3 regions of the Citrobacter sp. KH_055_1 genome follow, and region 2 is predicted to be linked to each of the others. Evidence: predicted binding sites of a transcription regulator. Region 2 holds the regulator's gene; each other region holds the start of a gene.
What was found. The regulator sigma-54, encoded in region 2, starts transcription at its own class of promoters, with help from an activator protein. The targets are predictions, from matches to a motif close to GTTGGCACANNTTTCGCTNT.
Positions count from the first base shown of each region.

Region 1: hypA (hydrogenase maturation nickel metallochaperone HypA) is a predicted target of sigma-54. The motif match lies at 2,105-2,124, and genes of this name have one in related genera.
Region 3: glnK (P-II family nitrogen regulator) is a predicted target of sigma-54. The motif match lies at 1,638-1,657, and genes of this name have one in related genera.

Region 1 covers NZ_CM174473.1:992,722-996,183, forward strand. Annotated here, with positions in the region: gene hypD (hydrogenase formation protein HypD) at 1-499, opposite strand, end outside; gene hypC (hydrogenase 3 maturation protein HypC) at 500-772, opposite strand; gene hypB (hydrogenase nickel incorporation protein HypB) at 763-1,635, opposite strand; gene hypA (hydrogenase maturation nickel metallochaperone HypA) at 1,721-2,077, opposite strand; gene hycA (formate hydrogenlyase regulator HycA) at 2,276-2,734, shown strand; gene hycB (formate hydrogenlyase subunit HycB) at 2,879-3,462, shown strand, end outside.
Region 2 covers NZ_CM174473.1:489,803-493,264, reverse strand. Annotated here, with positions in the region: gene lptA (lipopolysaccharide ABC transporter substrate-binding protein LptA) at 1-488, shown strand, start outside; gene lptB (LPS export ABC transporter ATP-binding protein) at 495-1,220, shown strand; gene rpoN (RNA polymerase factor sigma-54) at 1,267-2,700, shown strand; gene hpf (ribosome hibernation promoting factor) at 2,723-3,010, shown strand; gene ptsN (PTS IIA-like nitrogen regulatory protein PtsN) at 3,094-3,462, shown strand, end outside.
Region 3 covers NZ_CM174473.1:3,553,069-3,556,530, forward strand. Annotated here, with positions in the region: gene amtB (ammonium transporter AmtB) at 1-1,216, opposite strand, end outside; gene glnK (P-II family nitrogen regulator) at 1,248-1,586, opposite strand; gene AC3ITF_RS16845 (SmdB family multidrug efflux ABC transporter permease/ATP-binding protein) at 1,813-3,462, opposite strand, start outside.

The DNA.
Region 1 (3,462 bases), 500 kb from region 2:
GCACGTCACGCTGTCTTGCCTGCTGGAGCGTGATGGCGGTCGTCGGCATGGTGGTTTCAAAACCCAGACCAAAGAACACGACTTTGCGGGTCGGGTTTTCCTGCGCCATCTTCAGGGCATCCATCGGCGAATAGACGATACGGATATCTGCGCCACGTGCTTTGGCCTGCAGCAGCGACCCCTGTTTTCCCGGGACGCGCATCGCGTCGCCAAAGGTGCAGAAAATCACTTCCGGGTGGCTGGCAATTTCTACGCAGCTGTCAATTCTGCCCATCGGCAGCACGCAAACCGGGCAGCCGGGGCCGTGAATAAACTCCACGTTTTCAGGCAGCAGTTGGTCAAGACCGAATTTGAAAATAGCGTGGGTATGACCACCGCACACTTCCATAATGCGCAGCGGACGTTCAGCGGTGTAGGGGAGGTGAGCGGCACGTTCACACAGGTGGTCAATCAACTGCATCACCTGTTCTGGTGCGCGATATTCGTCAACGAAACGCATTTATTTTTCCTCGCCGTACAGCAACGCGCCGACATCCGGCTCAACGTCAAACATGTTTTGCAGCGCCTCGAGCGTGTCGCGCGCTTCAGCCTCATTAATGATGCTCATAGCAAAACCAACGTGCACCAGGACCCATTGCCCCAGACGTGGTTGACCGTGCTCATCACAACTACCGACCAGCGTCAGGTCGACGTCGCGCTGAATACCGCAAACATCAACCTTGGCCTGGTTTCCCTCAATGGTGCGGATTTGACCCGGAACACCTATGCACATCTCTGCGTCTCCAGCCAGGAGAGCCATTGATCCATGCCTTCACCGCTGGTGGCGGAAATCAGGATGATCTCAATTTCCGGGTTCACTTCCCGGGCGCTGGCGATGCATTGTTCAACATCAAAATTGAGGTACGGCAGCAGGTCGACTTTGTTGAGTAGCATCAGCGAGGCGGCGGCAAACATATGCGGGTATTTCAGCGGTTTGTCTTCGCCTTCGGTAACGGAAAGCACCGCCACTTTATGACGTTCGCCGAGGTCGAAGCTCGCCGGGCATACCAGGTTACCGACGTTTTCAATGAACAGAATACCGTTGTCTGCCAGCGGCAGTCGCGGCGCGGCATCGGCAATCATTTGTGCATCAAGATGGCAGCCTTTACCGGTGTTCACCTGGATGGCGGGCGTACCGGTGGCGCGAATACGCGCGGCATCGTTAACCGTCTGCTGGTCGCCTTCGATCACCGCACACGGCACGCTGTCTTTCAGCTTCATCAATGTTTCGGTTAACAGCGTTGTTTTACCGGAGCCGGGGCTGGAGACCAGATTCAGAACCAGATGCTGACGGGCGGCGAAGCGGGCGCGGTTACGCGCGGCCAGACGGTTGTTCTTGTCCAGCACGTCAATTTCCACTTCCAGCATACGGCGCTGGCTCATGCCTGGCGCGTGGGTGCCGGCTTCACCATGACCGTAGTGTAAATCGCCTTCTTCAGTTTGGCTCGGGGTGAAACTGGAGGTCTTCACACCGGTAATATTCAGCGCCGGACGAGCGGCCGGGGCAAATGGCGCGCTGCGAAACGCCGAGTGGGGGTTATGTTCATCACCCTCTATATAAAGGTTGCCTTCAGCGCAACCACATGTCGTACACATCGCTCACTCCTGATCTATTGCTTGTTACTCGCTTTTTGCCGGATGGCGACGCTAACGTCTTATCCGGCCTACTTTGTCACCAGCTTTAATCTTCAGCATCGCCTATTTCAATTCGTCGAATCTGCAGGCCGTCATCGGCCACGATTCTTAGCATGTCGCTGTGACATTGCGGACAACGGCGCACGCGCTGGGTCAGTAAGGTGACGTACTGCTGGCATGTTTCACACCAACATTCGGCTTCTTGTTCTTCGAGGTGGAGTTTACAACCTTCTGCAAGGGTGCCACGGCATACCAGATCAAAACAAAAGGCGAGAGCGCTGGTTTCTACGCAAGAAAATGCGCCAATTTTGAGCCAGACCGCAGTAACCCGTTTTGCACCGTGTTGCGTAGCCTGTTGTTCAATCAATTCCAGTGCCCGTTGGCAGAGGGTTATTTCGTGCATATCGCCTCCCATGTTGTTATCGGGATAAAAGCAAAAAACATGCCAAACTGAATTTTTTCACCCGTGACAATGACGACGATGACGAAATGACATGTCGTCACGACCAGTAATTTATCTATCTATATGAAATATAAGCAATTAAATATTGGCATGAAACGTGCTTAACGCAAAATGTCTCTGCTAAACGGGTAACCTGACATGACTATTTGGGAAATAAGCGAAAAAGCCGATTACATCGCTGAACGGCATCGTCGCCTACAGGACCAGTGGCGTATTTATTGCAACTCGCTGGTACAGGGGATCACCCTGTCGAAAGCGCGTTTACATCATGCGATGAGCTGCGCGCCGGACAAGGACCTGTGCTTTGTCTTGTTTGAGCACTTCGTTATCTACGTCACGCTGGCGGACGGCTTTAACAGCCATACCATCGAGTACTACGTTGAAACGAAAGATGGCGAAGATAAGCAGTTGATTGCACAGGCACAACTGTCTCTCGACGGCAAGGTCGATGACCGTATCAGCAACCGCGATCGGGAACAGGTGCTGGAGCACTATCTCGAAAAAATCGCCAGCGTCTACGACAGCCTGTACACCGCGGTTGAAAACAATATGCCAGTGAATTTAAGCCAACTGGTAGAGGGTCATAGCCCGGTTTAAGCCTCGGGTGTGTCCACGTAAGTCATGATGCGGTGCGTATGCTGCGTCACGACAGTTTAGGGAATGGGCATGTCGATAAGTGTCGAAAATGACATTTGATAGACATGTTTTCGTCAAAAATGACTATCACCTGAGGAATGCCTGGTGAATCGTTTTGTAATTGCTGACTCCACTCTTTGTATCGGCTGCCACACCTGTGAAGCCGCCTGCTCAGAGACACATCGCCAGCATGGCCTGCAGTCAATGCCGCGCCTGAAAGTGATGCTAAATGAAAAAGAATCTGCGCCGCAGCTTTGCCACCAGTGTGAAGATGCGCCTTGTGCCACCGTTTGTCCGGTCAATGCGATTAACCGTGTCGACGGCGCCGTACAGCTGAATGAAAGCCTGTGCGTGAGCTGCAAACTGTGCGGGATCGCCTGTCCGTTTGGGGCCATTGAGTTTTCAGGCAGCCGTCCGCTGCATATCCCGGCGAACGCCAACACGTCAAAAGCGCCTCCTGCTCCGCCAGCGCCAGCTCGCGTCAGCACGCTGCTGGACTGGGTGCCGGGTATTCGCGCCATTGCGGTGAAATGCGACTTGTGTAGCTTTGATGAACAAGGTCCGGCCTGCGTGCGCATGTGCCCAACGCAAGCCCTGCATCTGGTGAGCAATATGGACATCGCCCGCGCCAGCAAACGTAAGCGTGAGCTGACGTTCAATACCGACTTCGGCGATCTCACCTTGTTTCA
Region 2 (3,462 bases):
TTCCGGCATTTGCCGTCACCGGCGATACCGAGCAGCCGATTCACATTGAATCGGATCAGCAGTCCCTGGATATGCAGGGTAACGTGGTGACATTTACCGGTAATGTTATCGTGACGCAGGGCACCATCAAAATTAATGCCGATAAGGTTGTCGTGACCCGTCCGGGCGGTGAAGACGGTAAAGAAGTGATCGATGGCTACGGCAATCCGGCAACGTTTTACCAGATGCAGGATAACGGTAAACCCGTTAACGGCCATGCCTTACAGATGCACTATGAACTGGCAAAAGATTTCGTTGTGCTGACGGGTAAAGCCTATCTGGAGCAGGTGGACAGCAACATCACCGGCGACAAAATTACCTATCTGGTAAAAGAGCAGAAAATGCAGGCCTTCAGCGATAAAGGCAAACGCGTCACTACCGTTCTGGTGCCGTCACAGCTGCAGGATAAAAACAAAACCAAAGCTCCGGCAGAGAAAAAAGGTAACTGATTCGTTATGGCAACATTAACTGCAAAGAACCTTGCAAAAGCCTATAAAGGCCGCCGTGTGGTGGAAGACGTCAGTCTGACCGTCAACTCCGGGGAGATCGTCGGTCTGCTCGGCCCTAACGGTGCGGGCAAAACAACGACCTTTTACATGGTGGTGGGCATTGTGCCGCGCGATGCGGGCAACATCATCATCGATGACGAAGACATCAGCCTGCTGCCGCTGCATGCACGCGCCCGTCGCGGCATCGGTTATTTACCGCAGGAAGCCTCTATTTTTCGTCGTCTGAGCGTGTTTGATAACCTGATGGCGGTACTGCAAATTCGTGACGATCTCTCCAGCGAACAGCGCGAAGATCGTGCTAACGAATTGATGGAAGAGTTCCATATCGAACACCTGCGGGACAGCCTGGGACAGTCGCTATCCGGGGGGGAACGTCGCCGTGTGGAAATCGCTCGTGCATTGGCTGCAAATCCGAAATTTATCCTGCTGGATGAACCATTTGCGGGCGTTGACCCGATCTCCGTTATTGATATCAAACGTATCATTGAACACCTGCGCGACAGCGGACTGGGCGTGCTGATCACCGACCATAACGTGCGTGAAACGCTGGCGGTCTGTGAACGCGCCTATATTGTGAGTCAGGGACATCTGATAGCACACGGCACGCCAACCGAAATACTGCAAGACGAACACGTTAAGCGCGTATACCTTGGGGAAGACTTCAGACTCTGATAGGGTAGAAGACGTCACGTTACTGCAGGAGAAAACCACTCTGAACATGAAGCAAGGTTTGCAACTCAGGCTTAGCCAACAACTGGCAATGACGCCTCAGCTACAACAGGCTATCCGTCTGTTGCAGTTGTCTACGCTGGAACTTCAGCAAGAACTTCAGCAAGCGCTGGAAAGTAACCCACTGCTCGAGCAAACCGATCTTCACGACGAAATTGATACCCAGGAAAAACAGGACAGCGATTCCCTCGATACCGCAGATGCTCTCGAACAAAAAGAGATGCCGGAAGAACTGCCGCTGGATGCCAGTTGGGATGAAATTTACACCGCAGGCACACCGTCGGGCACCAGTGGGGATTACATCGACGACGAACTGCCTGTTTATCAGGGTGAAACCACGCAATCATTACAAGATTACCTGATGTGGCAAGTGGGATTGACCCCGTTCTCGGATACCGATCGCGCCATTGCGACGTCAATTGTCGATGCGGTTGATGACACCGGATATCTCACCGTTTCTCTGGATGATATTCTCGAGAGCATGGGTGATGACGACATTGGTCTCGATGAAGTCGAAGCCGTGCTAAAACGCGTTCAACGTTTTGATCCAGTTGGCGTGGCGGCGAAAGATCTCCGCGACTGCCTGTTGATTCAACTGTCGCAGTTTGACAAAGCCACAGCATGGCTGGAAGAAGCCCGCCTGATCATCAGCGATCACCTCGATCTGTTAGCCAATCACGATTTCCGCTCGCTCATGCGCGTTACCCGGTTGAAAGAAGATGTGCTGAAAGAAGCCGTCAACCTGATCCAGTCGCTGGATCCGAGACCCGGGCAGTCGATCCAAACCGGTGAGCCAGAGTACGTGATCCCAGATGTACTGGTGCGCAAACATAACGATCGTTGGGTCGTCGAACTGAACAGCGACAGCATTCCGCGTCTACAGATTAATCAGCACTATGCCGCCATGTGCAATGGCGCGCGCAACGATGCCGACAGCCAGTTTATTCGCACCAATCTCCAGGATGCAAAGTGGCTGATTAAAAGTCTGGAAAGCCGTAACGACACGCTGTTGCGCGTCAGTCGATGTATCGTTGAGCAACAGCAAGCCTTCTTTGAGAAAGGCGAAGAATTTATGAAGCCGATGGTGCTGGCGGATATCGCCCAAGCCGTCGAGATGCACGAATCAACCATTTCCCGAGTGACCACGCAAAAGTATCTGCACAGTCCACGCGGCATTTTTGAACTCAAGTATTTCTTTTCCAGCCACGTCAACACTGAGGGCGGGGGCGAAGCCTCTTCTACAGCGATACGCGCACTGGTGAAGAAATTAATTGCTGCGGAGAACCCTGCGAAACCGCTGAGTGACAGCAAGTTAACCTCTATGCTGTCAGAACAGGGTATCATGGTGGCACGCCGCACCGTTGCGAAGTACCGAGAGTCTTTATCCATTCCGCCGTCTAACCAGCGCAAACAGCTGGTCTGACCCAACCGATAAGGAAGACACTATGCAGCTCAACATCACTGGAAACAACGTCGAAATCACTGAAGCACTGCGTGACTTTGTGAACACAAAGTTCGCCAAACTTGAGCAATATTTCGACCGGATTAATCAGGTCTATATTGTGTTGAAGGTGGAGAAGGTGACACACATCTCGGATGCAACACTGCATGTGAACGGTGGCGAAATTCATGCCAGCGCGGAAGGTCAGGATATGTACGCCGCCATTGACGGTTTAATTGATAAACTGGCTCGGCAGTTAACAAAACATAAAGATAAACTGAAACAGCACTAACTTGTCCGGGCAGTTAGCGGGTGCAGGACGGCCTGTTGTGCAGCACAACGGGCCATTTGTACAGTTAGCGCTTAGGTGAAATTATGACAAATAACGATACGACTCTACAACTGAGTACTGTTCTTAACCAGGAATGTACGCGCTCTGGTGTTCACTGCCAAAGCAAAAAACGCGCTCTGGAAATCATCAGCGAACTGGCAGCAAAGCAGCTCAGCTTGCCTTCTCAGGTGGTATTTGAAGCCATTCTGACGCGTGAAAAAATGGGCAGTACCGGCATCGGCAATGGTATTGCCATTCCGCACGGAAAGCTGGAAGAAGACACGATGCGCGCGGTCGGCGTGTTTGTGCAGCTCGAAACGCCTATCGCATTCGACGCCATTGATAATCAACCGGTCGATCTGTTGTTCGCCCTGCTGGTTCCCGCAGACCAAACCAAGACGCATTTGCACACC
Region 3 (3,462 bases), 1.7 Mb from region 2:
GCAGCCCTACCGTCATGTCCGCCAGCTTATAGCCGATGAAGGCCACCACGCCGGACCAGACAATGGTAATCGCCACGCTTTCGAGCTGCACCAGCACCTGATGCCCCATGGTCACGCCCTCAGCAAAGCCTACGCCACCCAGCGAACTGGCGGCGAACACCCCGGTCAGAAGACAGCCGACAATGCCGCAAACGCCGTGCACACCGAACACATCGCACGGGTCATCAACGCGCAGAAAACGCTTCAGCATCGTCACGCCCCACAGCCCCGCCAGACCGGCGATTGCCCCGATGATCAACGCACCGCCGACGCCAATGTAACCACAAGCAGGGGTCACGCCAACCAGGCCCGCAATGGCACCAGAACACGCCCCCAGCAGCGACGGTTTACCGCGCAGCGCCCACTCACCGAAGATCCAGCCGAGAATGGCTGCAGCGGTCGCCACCACAGTATTCACAAAGGCCAGCGCAGCGATTTCATTTGCCGTCCCAGCAGAACCTGCGTTAAAACCAAACCAGCCGATGTAGAGAATCGCGGTCCCGGTAAAGACCATCGGCAGGTTATGCGGTTTGAAAGCCTCTTTGCCAAAACCCACACGCTTGCCAATCAGATAAGCACCCACCAGCCCAGCGATCGCGGCGTTGATATGCACCACCGTCCCGCCCGCAAAATCCAGCGCGCCATGGGAGGCCAACAGACCACCGCCCCAGACCATATGCGCAATCGGAATGTAGGACAGCGTCAGCCATACCACCACAAAAATCAGTACCGCAGAGAAGCGAATGCGTTCAGCCAGCGCCCCAACGATAAGTCCAACGGTGATGCAAGCAAATGAGCCCTGGAACGCAACGTGAATGTACTGGTAGAAACTCCCCGTTACCGCCGTCAGGGCAATGTTTTTCAGCATCACCCAGTTGAAGTTGCCGAAGAAACTATTCCCCTCGCCAAAGGCCAGCGAGTAGCCATACACCACCCATAAAATGCAGACCAGTGCAAACGTCACCGTCACCTGCGTCAGCATCGACAGAACGTTCTTGCCACGAATCAAACCGCCGTAAAACAGCGCGATGCCCGGAATGGTCATAAACAACACCAGCGCGGTACATATCATCATAAAGGCGTTATCAGCTTTGTCCGCGACGGCTGGCGCTGCCATCGCCAGTCCCGGCAGCAGTGCCAGTGAAGCGATACCCGTTTTCATCGTTGCTATCTTCATTTTTTGGTTTCCTATCACTGTGTGCCAGAAGTTACAGTGCGGCTTCGTCGGCTTCGCCGGTACGAATACGAATCACACGTTGCAGCTCGGCGACAAAAATTTTGCCGTCGCCAATTTTTCCGGTATAGGCCGACTTGCTGATGACGTCGATCACCTCATCAAGCTGATCGTCGGCAATCGCCACATCAATCTTCACCTTCGGTAAAAAATTGACGCTGTATTCGGCTCCCCGATACAACTCGGCATGGCCTTTCTGTCGACCAAAGCCCTTCACTTCGGTGACGGTCAGCCCCTGAATACCAATAGAAGACAGTGCTTCACGGACGTCTTCCAGTTTGAACGGTTTGATTACCACGGTAACCAGCTTCATAGATCCCCTCCAGTCAGAATTCAGTAGTGGCTGCAGATACACAGGATGAATATTGCAAGGGGTGTGCCAGGAATGAAAAACGCGGGATGATTCAGGCTCGCAGGGCACGGCCGGGGTAGAAAAAGAAAAAACGCACTATAACGGTGCATAGTGCGTTACATTTTTGCACCAGATTGTTGATGCTTCTCGAACCAATTTAGCCGTAGGCCTGAAACGCACTGCGCCATCAGGCAATAATGGAATCCTCATGCGCACTGGCCGCCAGCTCTTCACCGGCCAGTTGCAGCTGATACATTTGCCAGTAGCGGCCTTGCGCCGCCAGCAATTGCTGATGTGTGCCGCGCTCGACGGCCTGCCCCCGGTGCAGCACCAGAATGGTGTCTGCTTCCACGATCGTGGAGAGTCGATGGGCAATCACCACCAGCGTAGTGTGTTCGCGCACAGCAGCCAGCGCCTGCTGAATGGCCTGCTCCGTGCCGGAGTCAATACTGGCGGTAGCTTCATCCAGAATCAGTACCTGCGGCGTTTCAACCAGAACCCGCGCCAATGCCAGCAGCTGTTTCTGCCCCACGGACAAATTATTGCCCTGTTCGCCCAATCGGGTGTGAATACCGTCACTCAGACCGCGTGCCAACTCAGCCAGCTGTACGGTCTCCAGCGCCTGCCACACTCGATCTTCAGAAATATCGCGGCCCAGCGTGACGTTTGCCAGGAAGGTGTCCGCCATCACAACCGGATCCTGCTGCACCATCGCGACGCCCTGACGTAAGACGCCGTGACTCAACGAGGAGAGGGGGCGCCCGTCCAGACGGATCTCCCCTTGCGTCAGCGGATAGTAGCCCATCATCAGGCTGGCGAGCGTACTCTTGCCACTACCGGTATGCCCAACCAACGCCACAAAACTGCGTGAAGGCACGGACAGGCTGATATTTTTCAGCACCAGATTGTCATCGCGATAAGCAAATGACACGTTATCAACCTCAATGTTGCCACTCTTCAGCGGCTGATCATCATCGCCATAATGCTGACGCGGTCTGTCCATCAGTTCGAAGACGCGCTCACCGGCGACAACCGCTTGCTGCAGCATAGATTGTTGGGTCGTCAGCTCAATCAGCGGCTCGTTCAGACGCCCGAGATAGCTGATAAACGCATACAGCACGCCAACCTCGATGGACGAGCCAGAGGTCACGCTGAACAACATCAGTAAACCACAGAGGATCAGGGCGGAAAACAGGCTCAGCAACGGACGCAGTAAAAAACCGTCCAGCCGCAAGGTCTGCATGCGTGCCATATAGTGCGAACGGCTGGCCTCGCCCATGCGCTCCCCAAAGCGCGCCTGCTGGCGAAACTGTTGGATCACGCTCATACCGTTAATGACTTCATTGAAGCCATCGTTGATATCGGCCAGATAGGCACGAACGCGGCGCACAATCGGCGTGCTGTAGCGCTGATAAATCACCATCACCACCATCACCGCCGGGAATATAGCCATCGCCACCAGCGCCATACGCCATTCGAGGCTAAACATCGCCACCAGCATGGCACCAATCAGAGCCGCACTGCGCAGTACCGTCGCCACGACCGTCACGTACAGGTCGCGGATCACTTCGGTATCGTTGGTTACACGAGAGATAAGCTGTCCGACGGGCTGGATGTCAAATTCACTCAACGGTTGGCGCAGCGCAGCATCCATTACATCCGTGCGTAGCTGTTGCACCACACCGACGGCAGCCTGGTTAAACAACAGTGACTGCGCATAGTGCAGTCCCGCCGCCAGCAGTTGCAGACCGACATAAGCCGCAACCAGACCGGCCACCATCGCCAACGGCAAATTGTTTTTCGCCACCATGTTATCAATAAAGTAGCTTATCAGCAG